Regions from separate parts of the Streptomyces sp. NPDC014861 genome, predicted to be linked through region 3. Evidence: predicted binding sites of a transcription regulator. Region 3 holds the regulator's gene; each other region holds the start of a gene.
What was found. The regulator HrcA, encoded in region 3, represses chaperone genes, less so after heat shock. The targets are predictions, from matches to a motif close to TTNGCACTCNGNNNNNCNGAGTGCNAA.

Region 1: the regulator HrcA is predicted to act here: its motif matches at 1,654-1,680, upstream of groL (chaperonin GroEL).
Region 2: the regulator HrcA is predicted to act here: its motif matches at 1,236-1,262, upstream of groL (chaperonin GroEL).

The regions. Positions count from the first base shown of each region.
Region 1 covers NZ_JBIBWV010000016.1:121,319-124,568, reverse strand. Annotated here, with positions in the region: gene groL (chaperonin GroEL) at 1-1,487, opposite strand, end outside; gene ACF1BN_RS26895 (cold-shock protein) at 1,859-2,062, opposite strand; gene ACF1BN_RS26890 (MoaD/ThiS family protein) at 2,486-2,764, opposite strand; gene thrC (threonine synthase) at 2,782-3,250, opposite strand, start outside.
Region 2 covers NZ_JBIBWV010000008.1:276,449-279,698, reverse strand. Annotated here, with positions in the region: gene groL (chaperonin GroEL) at 1-1,226, opposite strand, end outside; gene groES (co-chaperone GroES) at 1,332-1,640, opposite strand; gene ACF1BN_RS19590 (hypothetical protein) at 1,818-1,982, opposite strand; gene ACF1BN_RS19585 (polysaccharide deacetylase family protein) at 1,979-2,905, opposite strand; gene ACF1BN_RS19580 (SAM-dependent methyltransferase) at 3,032-3,250, shown strand, end outside.
Region 3 covers NZ_JBIBWV010000002.1:479,641-482,890, reverse strand. Annotated here, with positions in the region: gene dnaJ (molecular chaperone DnaJ) at 1-890, opposite strand, end outside; gene hrcA (heat-inducible transcriptional repressor HrcA) at 891-1,910, opposite strand; gene ACF1BN_RS05835 (MBL fold metallo-hydrolase) at 2,049-2,786, shown strand; gene ACF1BN_RS05830 (DUF3097 domain-containing protein) at 2,797-3,250, shown strand, end outside.

The DNA of each region.
Region 1 (3,250 bases), on a different contig from region 3:
ACCTTGGCCGGGTCGATGATGCCCTCGGCGACCAGGTCGACGTACTCGCCGGTCGCGGCGTTGAGGCCGTGACCCGGGGTGAGGTTGCGGACCTTCTCGACCACGACGCCGCCCTCGAGGCCGGCGTTGACCGCGATCTGCTTGATCGGGGCCTCCAGGGCGAGCTTGACGATCGCGGCACCGGTGGCCTCGTCGCCGTCCAGCTCCAGCTTCTCGAAGACGCTGGAGGCCTGGAGCAGGGCCACGCCGCCACCGGCGACGATGCCCTCCTCGACGGCCGCCTTGGCGTTGCGCACGGCGTCCTCGATGCGGTGCTTGCGCTCCTTGAGCTCGACCTCGGTCGCGGCACCGGCCTTGATGACCGCCACGCCGCCGGCGAGCTTCGCGAGGCGCTCCTGGAGCTTCTCGCGGTCGTAGTCGGAGTCGCTGTTCTCGATCTCGGCGCGGATCTGGTTCACGCGGCCCGCGACCTGCTCGCTGTCACCGGCACCGTCGACGATGGTCGTCTCGTCCTTGGTGATGACGACCTTGCGGGCGCGGCCCAGCAGGTCGAGACCGGCCGACTCCAGCTTGAGGCCGACCTCCTCGGAGATGACCGTGCCGCCGGTGAGGATGGCGATGTCCTGGAGCATGGCCTTGCGGCGGTCGCCGAAGCCCGGGGCCTTGACCGCGACGGAGCGGAAGGTGCCGCGGATCTTGTTGACGACCAGGGTCGACAGGGCCTCGCCCTCGACGTCCTCGGCGATGATCAGCAGCGGCTTGCCCGACTGCATGACCTTCTCCAGGAGCGGGAGGAGGTCCTTCACGGAGGAGATCTTGGAGTTGACGATGAGGATGTACGGGTCCTCGAGCGCGGCCTCCATGCGCTCCATGTCGGTCGCGAAGTACGCCGAGATGTAGCCCTTGTCGAAGCGCATGCCCTCGGTGAGCTCGAGCTCCAGACCGAAGGTCTGCGACTCCTCGACGGTGATGACGCCTTCCTTGCCGACCTTGTCCATGGCCTCGGCGATGAGCTCGCCGATCTGGGTGTCGGCGGCGGAGATGGAGGCGGTGGAGGCGATCTGCTCCTTCGTCTCGACCTCCTTCGCCTGGTCGAGCAGGGCGCCGGAGACGGCCTCGACGGCCTTCTCGATGCCGCGCTTGAGGGCCATCGGGTTGGCACCGGCGGCGACGTTGCGGAGGCCCTCGCGGACGAGCGCCTGGGCGAGGACGGTGGCGGTGGTCGTACCGTCGCCGGCGACGTCGTCCGTCTTCTTGGCGACTTCCTTGACCAGCTCGGCGCCGATCTTCTCGTACGGGTCCTCGAGCTCGATCTCCTTGGCGATGGAGACACCATCGTTGGTGATCGTGGGGGCGCCCCACTTCTTCTCGAGGACGACGTTGCGACCCTTGGGGCCGAGGGTGACCTTGACGGCGTCAGCGAGCTGGTTCATGCCGCGCTCGAGACCGCGCCGGGCCTCCTCGTCGAACGCGATGATCTTGGCCATGTGAAGTGGTCCTCCCGGACATGGGGTGGATAACGCTCCAGGACCGCGCCGACGCCCGCGACGGACGGCCTCCGCGCTCCGCGTGGTTCCTTGCCCCACCCGGCCGGCGGCCTCGTCATGCCCGGTCCTCGTAGCACTCTCACCTTCCGAGTGCTAACGCCAATGATTAGCACTCGACCCATGCGAGTGCAAGCGACTCTCGTGGATCGGGCACTGGATCAGGCAGTGGATCGGGCGACGAGTCGGGCACCGGATCGGGCAGTGGATCGGGCGACGGATCCGGACCCTCCGGGAACGCGTGAGGGGCCCGCACCCCCTGGGGGATGCGGGCCCCTCGACGACGAGACGTCGGTGGCCGATCGCGCCGCGCCTCAGGCGGTCACCTTGACCATGTCCGCCTGCGGACCCTTCTGACCCTGCGAGATCTCGAACTCGACTCGCTGGCCCTCTTCGAGGCTGCGGTACCCATCCATCTGGATGGCGCTGTAGTGGACGAAAACATCCGCACCACCGTCGACCGCGATGAAGCCGTAGCCCTTCTCCGCGTTGAACCACTTGACGGTGCCCTGAGCCATGCCTAACTCCCCTATTACGTACTGGCCCTTGAGCGGATCCGCACTTCACGAACCCGGGTCAGAACCTGCGCCGGAACGCGTCGACCGCCGCTGAATGTATCTGTCCAACTGCCCTCTGCAACAGGGCAATCCACCGGGAAATCTCGGCGGAGCGGAAAGGGGAATCCGGAAGAAATACTTGAATTGCGGGGCAAGTCGGGCCGGGCGAAAGGCGCATAAGGGGCAGACTGTGCGCGCATTCCGGCCGCCGGTTGTCGCATTCTTGTCAGGTCCCGGGCCGGGCTCATATGCGTATGGCATGAGCGGCGCGGGGGACTTCCCCAACTCTACCGCGCTCAACCATGCAGAATTGCCCCCTCCGCTTTCTCTCGCGGAGGGGGCAATTCAGTACCGACAGGTAGGGCCCGGGCGGGCCCGGGGCGATCAGCAGCCGCCGGCGACCGCGGGGATGATCGAGACGCCCGCGCCGTCCGGGGTGGCGGTCTCCAGGCCCTGCTCGAAGCGGACGTCGTCGTCGTTCACGTAGACGTTCACGAAGCGGCGCAGCTTGCCCTGGTCGTCCAGGACGCGGGCGGCGATGCCGGTGTGGTTCTTCTCCAGGTCGGCGATGACCTCGGCGAGGGTCGCGCCCTCGGCGGCGACCTCGGACTGCCCGCCGGTGTAGGTGCGGAGGATGGTGGGGATGCGGACGTTCACGGCCATGGTGTCTTCAGGACCTTTCAGTGGGCCAGGCCCGCGTCGCGGAACGCGTCCAGGCTCGGGCGGATGGTGGCGGTCGCCTGAGAGCTGTCGGCCACGGCGTCCAGGGTCTTGAGGCCGTCGCCGGTGTTGAGGACGACGGTGGTGAGGTTCGGGTCGATGACGCCGTTCTCGACCAGCTTGCGCGTCACACCGACGGTCACGCCGCCCGCGGTCTCCGCGAAGACGCCCTCGGTCCGGGCGAGCAGCTTGATCGCGTCCACGACCTGCTCGTCGTTCACGTCCTCCACGGCGCCGCCGGTGCGGCGGGCGATGTCGAGGACGTAGGGGCCGTCGGCCGGGTTGCCGATCGCCAGGGACTTGGCGATGGTGTTCGGCTTCTGCGGGCGGACCACGTCGTGCCCGGCCTTGAAGGCGGCGGAGACCGGCGAGCAGCCCTCGGCCTGGGCGCCGAAGATCTTGTACGGCTTGTCCTCGACCAGGCCCAGC
Region 2 (3,250 bases), on a different contig from region 3:
TCCTCGACCGCGGCGCGGGTCGCGGAGATGGCGTCCTCCAGACGGTGCTTCTTCTCCTTCAGCTCCACCTCGGTGGCGGCGCCGACCTTGATCACGCACACGCCGCCGGCCAGCTTCGCGAGGCGCTCCTGGAGCTTCTCGCGGTCCCAGTCGGAGTCCGTGGACTCGATCTCGGCCTTGATCTGCGCGACGCGGCCCACGACGTCCTCGGACTTGCCGCCACCGTCGACGATGGTGGTGTCGTCCTTGGAGACGGTCACGCGGCGGGCGGTGCCCAGCACGTCCAGACCGGCCTGGTCGAGCTTGAGGCCGACCTCCTCGGCGATGACGGTGGCACCGGTGAGGGTGGCCATGTCCTGGAGCATCGCCTTGCGGCGGTCACCGAAGCCGGGCGCCTTGACGGCGACGGCGTTGAAGGTGCCGCGGATCTTGTTGACCACGAGGGTGGAGAGCGCCTCGCCCTCGACGTCCTCGGCGATGATCAGCAGCGGCTTCGAGGCGCCGGCCTGGATGACCTTCTCCAGGAGGGGCAGCAGGTCCTGGATGGAGGAGATCTTGCCCTGGTTGATCAGGATGTACGGGTCGTCGAGGACGGCCTCCATACGCTCCTGGTCGGAGACCATGTACGGCGAGAGGTAGCCCTTGTCGAAGGCCATGCCCTCGGTGAACTCCAGCTCCAGGCCGAAGGTGTTGGACTCCTCGACGGTGATGACACCGTCCTTGCCGACCTTGTCCATCGCCTCGGCGATGAGCTCGCCGACCTGCTGGTCCTGCGCGGAGAGCGCGGCGACGGCGGCGATGTCGGACTTGTCGTCGATCGGGCGCGCGGTGGCGAGCAGCTCGTCGGAGACGGCCTTGACCGCGGCGTCGATGCCCTTCTTGAGGGCGGCCGGGGAGGCGCCGGCGGCGACGTTGCGCAGACCCTCGCGGACGAGCGCCTGGGCGAGCACGGTGGCGGTGGTGGTGCCGTCACCCGCGATGTCGTTGGTCTTGGTCGCCACCTCCTTGACGAGCTGGGCGCCGAGGTTCTCGTACGGGTCGTCGATCTCGACCTCGCGGGCGATCGTGACACCGTCGTTGGTGATGGTGGGGGCGCCGAACTTCTTGTCGATGACGACGTTGCGGCCCTTGGGGCCGATCGTCACCTTCACCGTGTCGGCCAGCTTGTTGACGCCGCGCTCAAGGGCGCGACGGGCGTCCTCGTCGAACTTCAGGATCTTCGCCATGGGAGCGGTTCAGCCCTCTCGGAAATCGTGTGGGAAAACGAACCGCGCCCCTGGACGCCCAAGAGATCAAGGGGTCAGGGGCGCGGTCAAAGCAGGTACGTCGTCTTACTTCTCGATGATCGCGAGCACGTCGCGGGCCGAGAGGACGAGGTACTCGTCGCCGTTGTACTTCACCTCGGTGCCGCCGTACTTGCTGTAGAGCACGACGTCGCCGACCTTGACGTCGAGCGGCAGGCGCTCGCCGTTCTCGAAGCGGCCCGGGCCCACGGCGAGGACGGCGCCCTCCTGGGGCTTCTCCTTCGCGGTGTCCGGGATGACCAGGCCCGAGGCCGTGGTCTGCTCGGCGTCGAGCGGCTGGACCACGATGCGGTCCTCGAGCGGCTTGATGGCAACCTTGGAGCTGGCGGTCGTCACGATCCGACCTCCCCCTTCGGAGATCTCGCGGGGTTAACTGTCTGGGGTGGCGACCAGGTGGATCCGTCGTCGCGGGTGCCGGACCTGCCTGTCGCTGTGTTGGCACTCTCCAGTGGGGAGTGCCAGAGCCGAGACTATGACCGCGATTAGCACTCGGTCAAGCGGAGTGCCAATTCCTCACTCCGTGGCGGCCTCCGCGCGGACGGTGGAGCCGTCCGGACCCCGGTCGCCGACGCTCTCGACCGCCTTGCGGCCGAGGCGTTCGAGCGGGTCGACGGCGGAGGCACAGCCCGTGAGGGCGAGGAGGAGGACGGCGAGGACGAGGGGGCGGAGCCGGGTCATACGTAGTCCTCCAGCTTGCCGACCGCGTAGCCCTTCGACGTGATCACGTTCATCACCCGGCGGATCATGTCCGGCATGCTGCCCTTCCAATCCTCCTCGCCGCGGAAGTGGGTGAGGACGATGTCGCCGGGGTGCAGGTCGCGGTCCCACTCGCGCCACTCCATGTGGTCCGGGAACGCCTCGGAGGCCCAGAGCGGCACGGCCTTGACGCCGCAGGACGCGGCGGCGCGCAGGGTGTTCTCGTTGTAGTTGCCGTACGGGGGCCGGAAGAGCTCGGGGCGCTTGCCGTACTTCTTCTCGATGACGTCCTGCATCCCGCAGATCTCGCGCTTCTGGCGCGCGTAGGAGAGTCCGGGCAGGTACTTGTGGTTGAGGGTGTGGTTGTGGAGGGCGACCCCGCCGGGCTGGGACTTCTGCATCTTCGCGAAGTAGGCGTAGTCGTCGCTGACGACGTAGTCGCTGAGGAAGGCGCTGTACGGGATCTTCAGGTCGCTCATCATCCGGATGAGCTCGGGGTCCTTCTCGGATCCGTCGTCGATGGTGAGGAAGACGACCTTCTCCTTGGTGGGGACCGTGGTGAAGACGGGCGGCAGCCCCTCGCCGTCGGTCTCGAAGCCCTTCCGGGTGGTGATCTTCGGCTTGGTCCTGGGCGGGGCGGGCGCTTCGAGGGGGGTGAGCTTGAGGCCCCACTTCTTCGCGGCGGCGGCCCGGGCGGCCCGGCGCTGCGCCAGAGCGGCCTTCTTCTCCGCGGCGAGCCGGGCCGCGGCCTGCGCGGCGGTCCGCTCCGGGGCCTGCTGGCCGGCAGCGGGGGCGGGAGCGCCGGAGGACGCGGGCTCGGAGCCGCCCGCGCAGGCGGCGGTGGAGGTGAGCGCGGCGACGAGGAGCGCGGCACCGAGGGCGCGACGCGAGGAGCCCTTTGCCATCATTTCTTCCTTTTGTCGTACGAGCGGTATGGCGCCGCATCCTGTCAGCGCGACCCGCTCCTCCGGTCGCGACACCGCCGTACCGGCCCCACCGTCCCCCGCCCGGCCCACAGGGAGAATGGAAAGGTGACCGACCTCGCCGCCTTCGCCGCCCTGCTCGCCCCCGAGGGCCAGACGCTCCTCGCCGCCCTGCGCGACCACGACCCCGCACAGGAGCTGGCGGTCGCCTCCCGGCTGCGCCGGGACCACCCCGTCGAGCTGGTCTCGGCGGCCCTCGGGCAGGCCCGGCTGCGGCAGCGCGCGGTGGCGAAGTTCGGTCCCGAGGACGCGTACCGCATGTACTTC
Region 3 (3,250 bases):
ATGTCGATCTCCTCCAGCCCGTCGAGCGTCTGGAGCTGCACCTTCGTGCCGAGCGCCGCCGCCGTCATCGGGAGGGTGACCGTGCAGTGCAGGTCGTCGCCCCGCCGCTGGAAGACCTCGTGCGGGGTCTCCTGGATCTCGACGTACAGGTCGCCGGCGGGGCCGCCGCCGGGGCCGACCTCGCCCTCGCCCGCGAGCTGGATCCGGGTGCCGTTGTCGACGCCGGCCGGGATCTTCACCGTCAGCGTGCGGCGCGACCGCACCCGCCCGTCGCCCGCGCACTCGGGGCACGGGGTCGGGACGACGGTGCCGAAGCCCTGGCACTGGGGGCAGGGTCGGGAGGTCATGACCTGGCCGAGGAACGACCGGGTGACCTGGGAGACCTCGCCGCGGCCGTGACACATGTCGCACGTCTGCGCGGAGGTGCCGGGGGCGGCACCCTCACCCGAACAGGTGGTGCAGACGACGGCCGTGTCGACCTGGATGTCCTTGGTGGTGCCGAAGGCCGCCTCGTTGAGGTCGATCTCCAGGCGGATCATGGCGTCCTGGCCGCGCCGGGTCCGCGAGCGCGGCCCGCGCTGCCCGGCCGCGCCGAAGAAGGCGTCCATGATGTCGGAGAAGTTGCCGAAGCCGCCGGCTCCGAAGCCTCCCCCGGCACCCATGCCGCCGGAGGCGGAGAGCGGGTCGCCGCCGAGGTCGTAGACCTGCTTCTTCTGCGGGTCCGACAGCACCTCGTAGGCGGCGTTGATCTCCTTGAACCGCTCCTGCGTCTTCGGGTCCGGATTGACGTCCGGGTGAAGCTCGCGGGCGAGGCGCCGGAAGGCCTTCTTGATCTCGTCCTGGGACGCGTCGCGGCGTACGCCGAGTGTGGCGTAGTAGTCCGTGGCCACTTACGACTCCGCCAGGATCTGTCCGACGTAACGTGCCACTGCGCGTACCGCTCCCATCGTTCCGGGGTAGTCCATGCGGGTCGGTCCGACCACGCCGAGTTTGGCGACTGCCTCGCCGCCCGAACCGTAGCCGACCGAGACGACGGACGTGGAGTTCAGCCCCTCGTAGGCGTTCTCGTGCCCGATGCGTACGGTCATGCCCGATTCCTTGACCTCGCCGAGGAGCTTGAGGAGCACGACCTGCTCCTCGAGTGCCTCCAGGACGGGCCTGATCGTCAGGGGGAAGTCGTGTCCGAAGCGGGTGAGATTGGCGGTGCCGCCGATCATCAGCCGCTCCTCGTGCTCCTCCACGAGCGTCTCCAGGAGGGTCGCGAGCACGGTCGAGACCGTGGCGCGGTCCTCGGGCTCCTCGAAGGACTCGGGGAGGTCCTGCACCAGCTGCGGCACGTCGGCGAAGCGACGGCCGCCGACCCGGCTGAGGAGCCGGGCCCGCAGATCGGCGAGGGAGGTCTCGCCGAACGGCGCGGGACAGTCGATCACCCGCTGCTCGACCCGCCCGGTGTCCGTGATCAGGACGAGCATCAGCCGGGCCGGGGCCAGCGACAGCAGCTCGACGTGCCGGATCGAGGAGCGGGTGAGCGACGGGTACTGCACGACGGCGACCTGCCGGGTCAGCTGCGCGAGCAGCCGCACCGTGCGGCCCACGACGTCGTCGAGGTCCACGGCGCCGTCGAGGAAGTTGTGGATGGCGCGCCGCTCGGGGGTCGAGAGCGGCTTGACGCCGGCCAGCCGGTCGACGAAGAGCCGGTAGCCCTTGTCGGTGGGGATCCGGCCCGCGCTGGTGTGGGGCTGGGCGATGTACCCCTCCTCCTCCAGCACCGCCATGTCGTTGCGCACGGTGGCGGGTGACACGCCGAGCTTGTGGCGCTCGGTGAGCGCCTTGGAACCGACCGGTTCCTCCGTCCCGACGTAGTCCTGGACGATGGCGCGCAGCACCTCGAGTCTGCGTTCGCTCAGCACGCGCACACCTCCCGCTCCAGCCGTTCCGGTTGCTCCGCTTTTGGCACTCACCCTGTCCGAGTGCCAGGAAACCCCCGGCCAGTGTACGGCCGGGCCCGTCGCTCCTGGCAAGGAGGCGGACCCGCTAGCGTCGGTCGCATGGACATCGAACAGGCGGTCTGGGCGGCTCAGGGGTGGGAACGACTGGCGGCCGGGGTGGGCCGGCGACGGCTTCCCGGCTGGGACGCGACCACGGGACTGGTCGTGGGGGACGGGGCCGTGCTGCTCTACGACACCGGTGCCACGCTCGCCGAGGGAGCCGAGATCCGCGCCCAGGCGGAGGCGATCACCGGCGGCCGGCGCGTGACGCACATCGCACTCGGCCACCCCCACTTCGACCACGTCCTCGGCACCGCCGCCTTCGCCGGCGCGGAGGTCTTCGGCGCGGTCGGCACGGACGAACTCCTCGGCTCCGCCCGGACCCGCGAGGAGCTGTACGAGGACGCCGTGCGCCAGGGCGTCGAGGAGTCGGCGGCGGCCGAGGCGACGGAGGCCCTGGTGGCCCCGCGCCACACCGTCACCGGCGAGCGGACCCTCGACCTGGGCGGCCGGCAGGTCCTCCTGGCCAACGTCGGCCCCGGCCACACCGGCCACGACCTGGTCCTGCTGGTCCCCGGTGAGCGCGAGACGGTCTTCTGCGGCGACCTGGTGGAGGAGTCCGGCGAACCCCAGGCGGGACCCGACGCGATCGGCACCCGCTGGCCCGACGCCCTCGACCGCCTCCTCGCCCTCGGCGGCGAGGACGCGCTCTACGTGCCCGGCCACGGCGCGGTCGTCGACGCGGCTTTCGTCCGACGCCAGCGCGATGAACTGGCACGCCGCTTCCTGGTGTCGTAGCGTCCCCGAAATGCGCAGCTACGACCCGGACCTGACGCCCCGATGGAAGAAGCAGGCCCCCGCCCCCGAGGTTCCCGCCGAGCCGGACCTGGTGGTCGAGGAGGTCTCGACGGGCTTCTGCGGGGCCGTGATCCGCTGCGAGGCGGGCACGGTGACGCTGGAGGACCGCTTCGGCAAGCACCGCGTCTTCCCGATGGACCCGCGCGGCTTCCTCCTGGAGGGGCGTGTGGTGACCCTGGTCCGCCCCGCGTCCGGCGGACCGGCACGCCCGGCCCGTACGGCCTCCGGTTCGGTCGCCGTCCCCGGCGCACGCGCGCGCGTGGCACGGGCGAGCCGGATCTACGTGGAGGGCCGCCACGACGCCGAGCTGGTCGAGCGGGTCTGGGGCGACGACCTGCGTGTCGAGGGCGTGGTGGTGGAGTACCTGGAGGGCGTCGACCACCTCCCGGAGATCGCCGCCGACT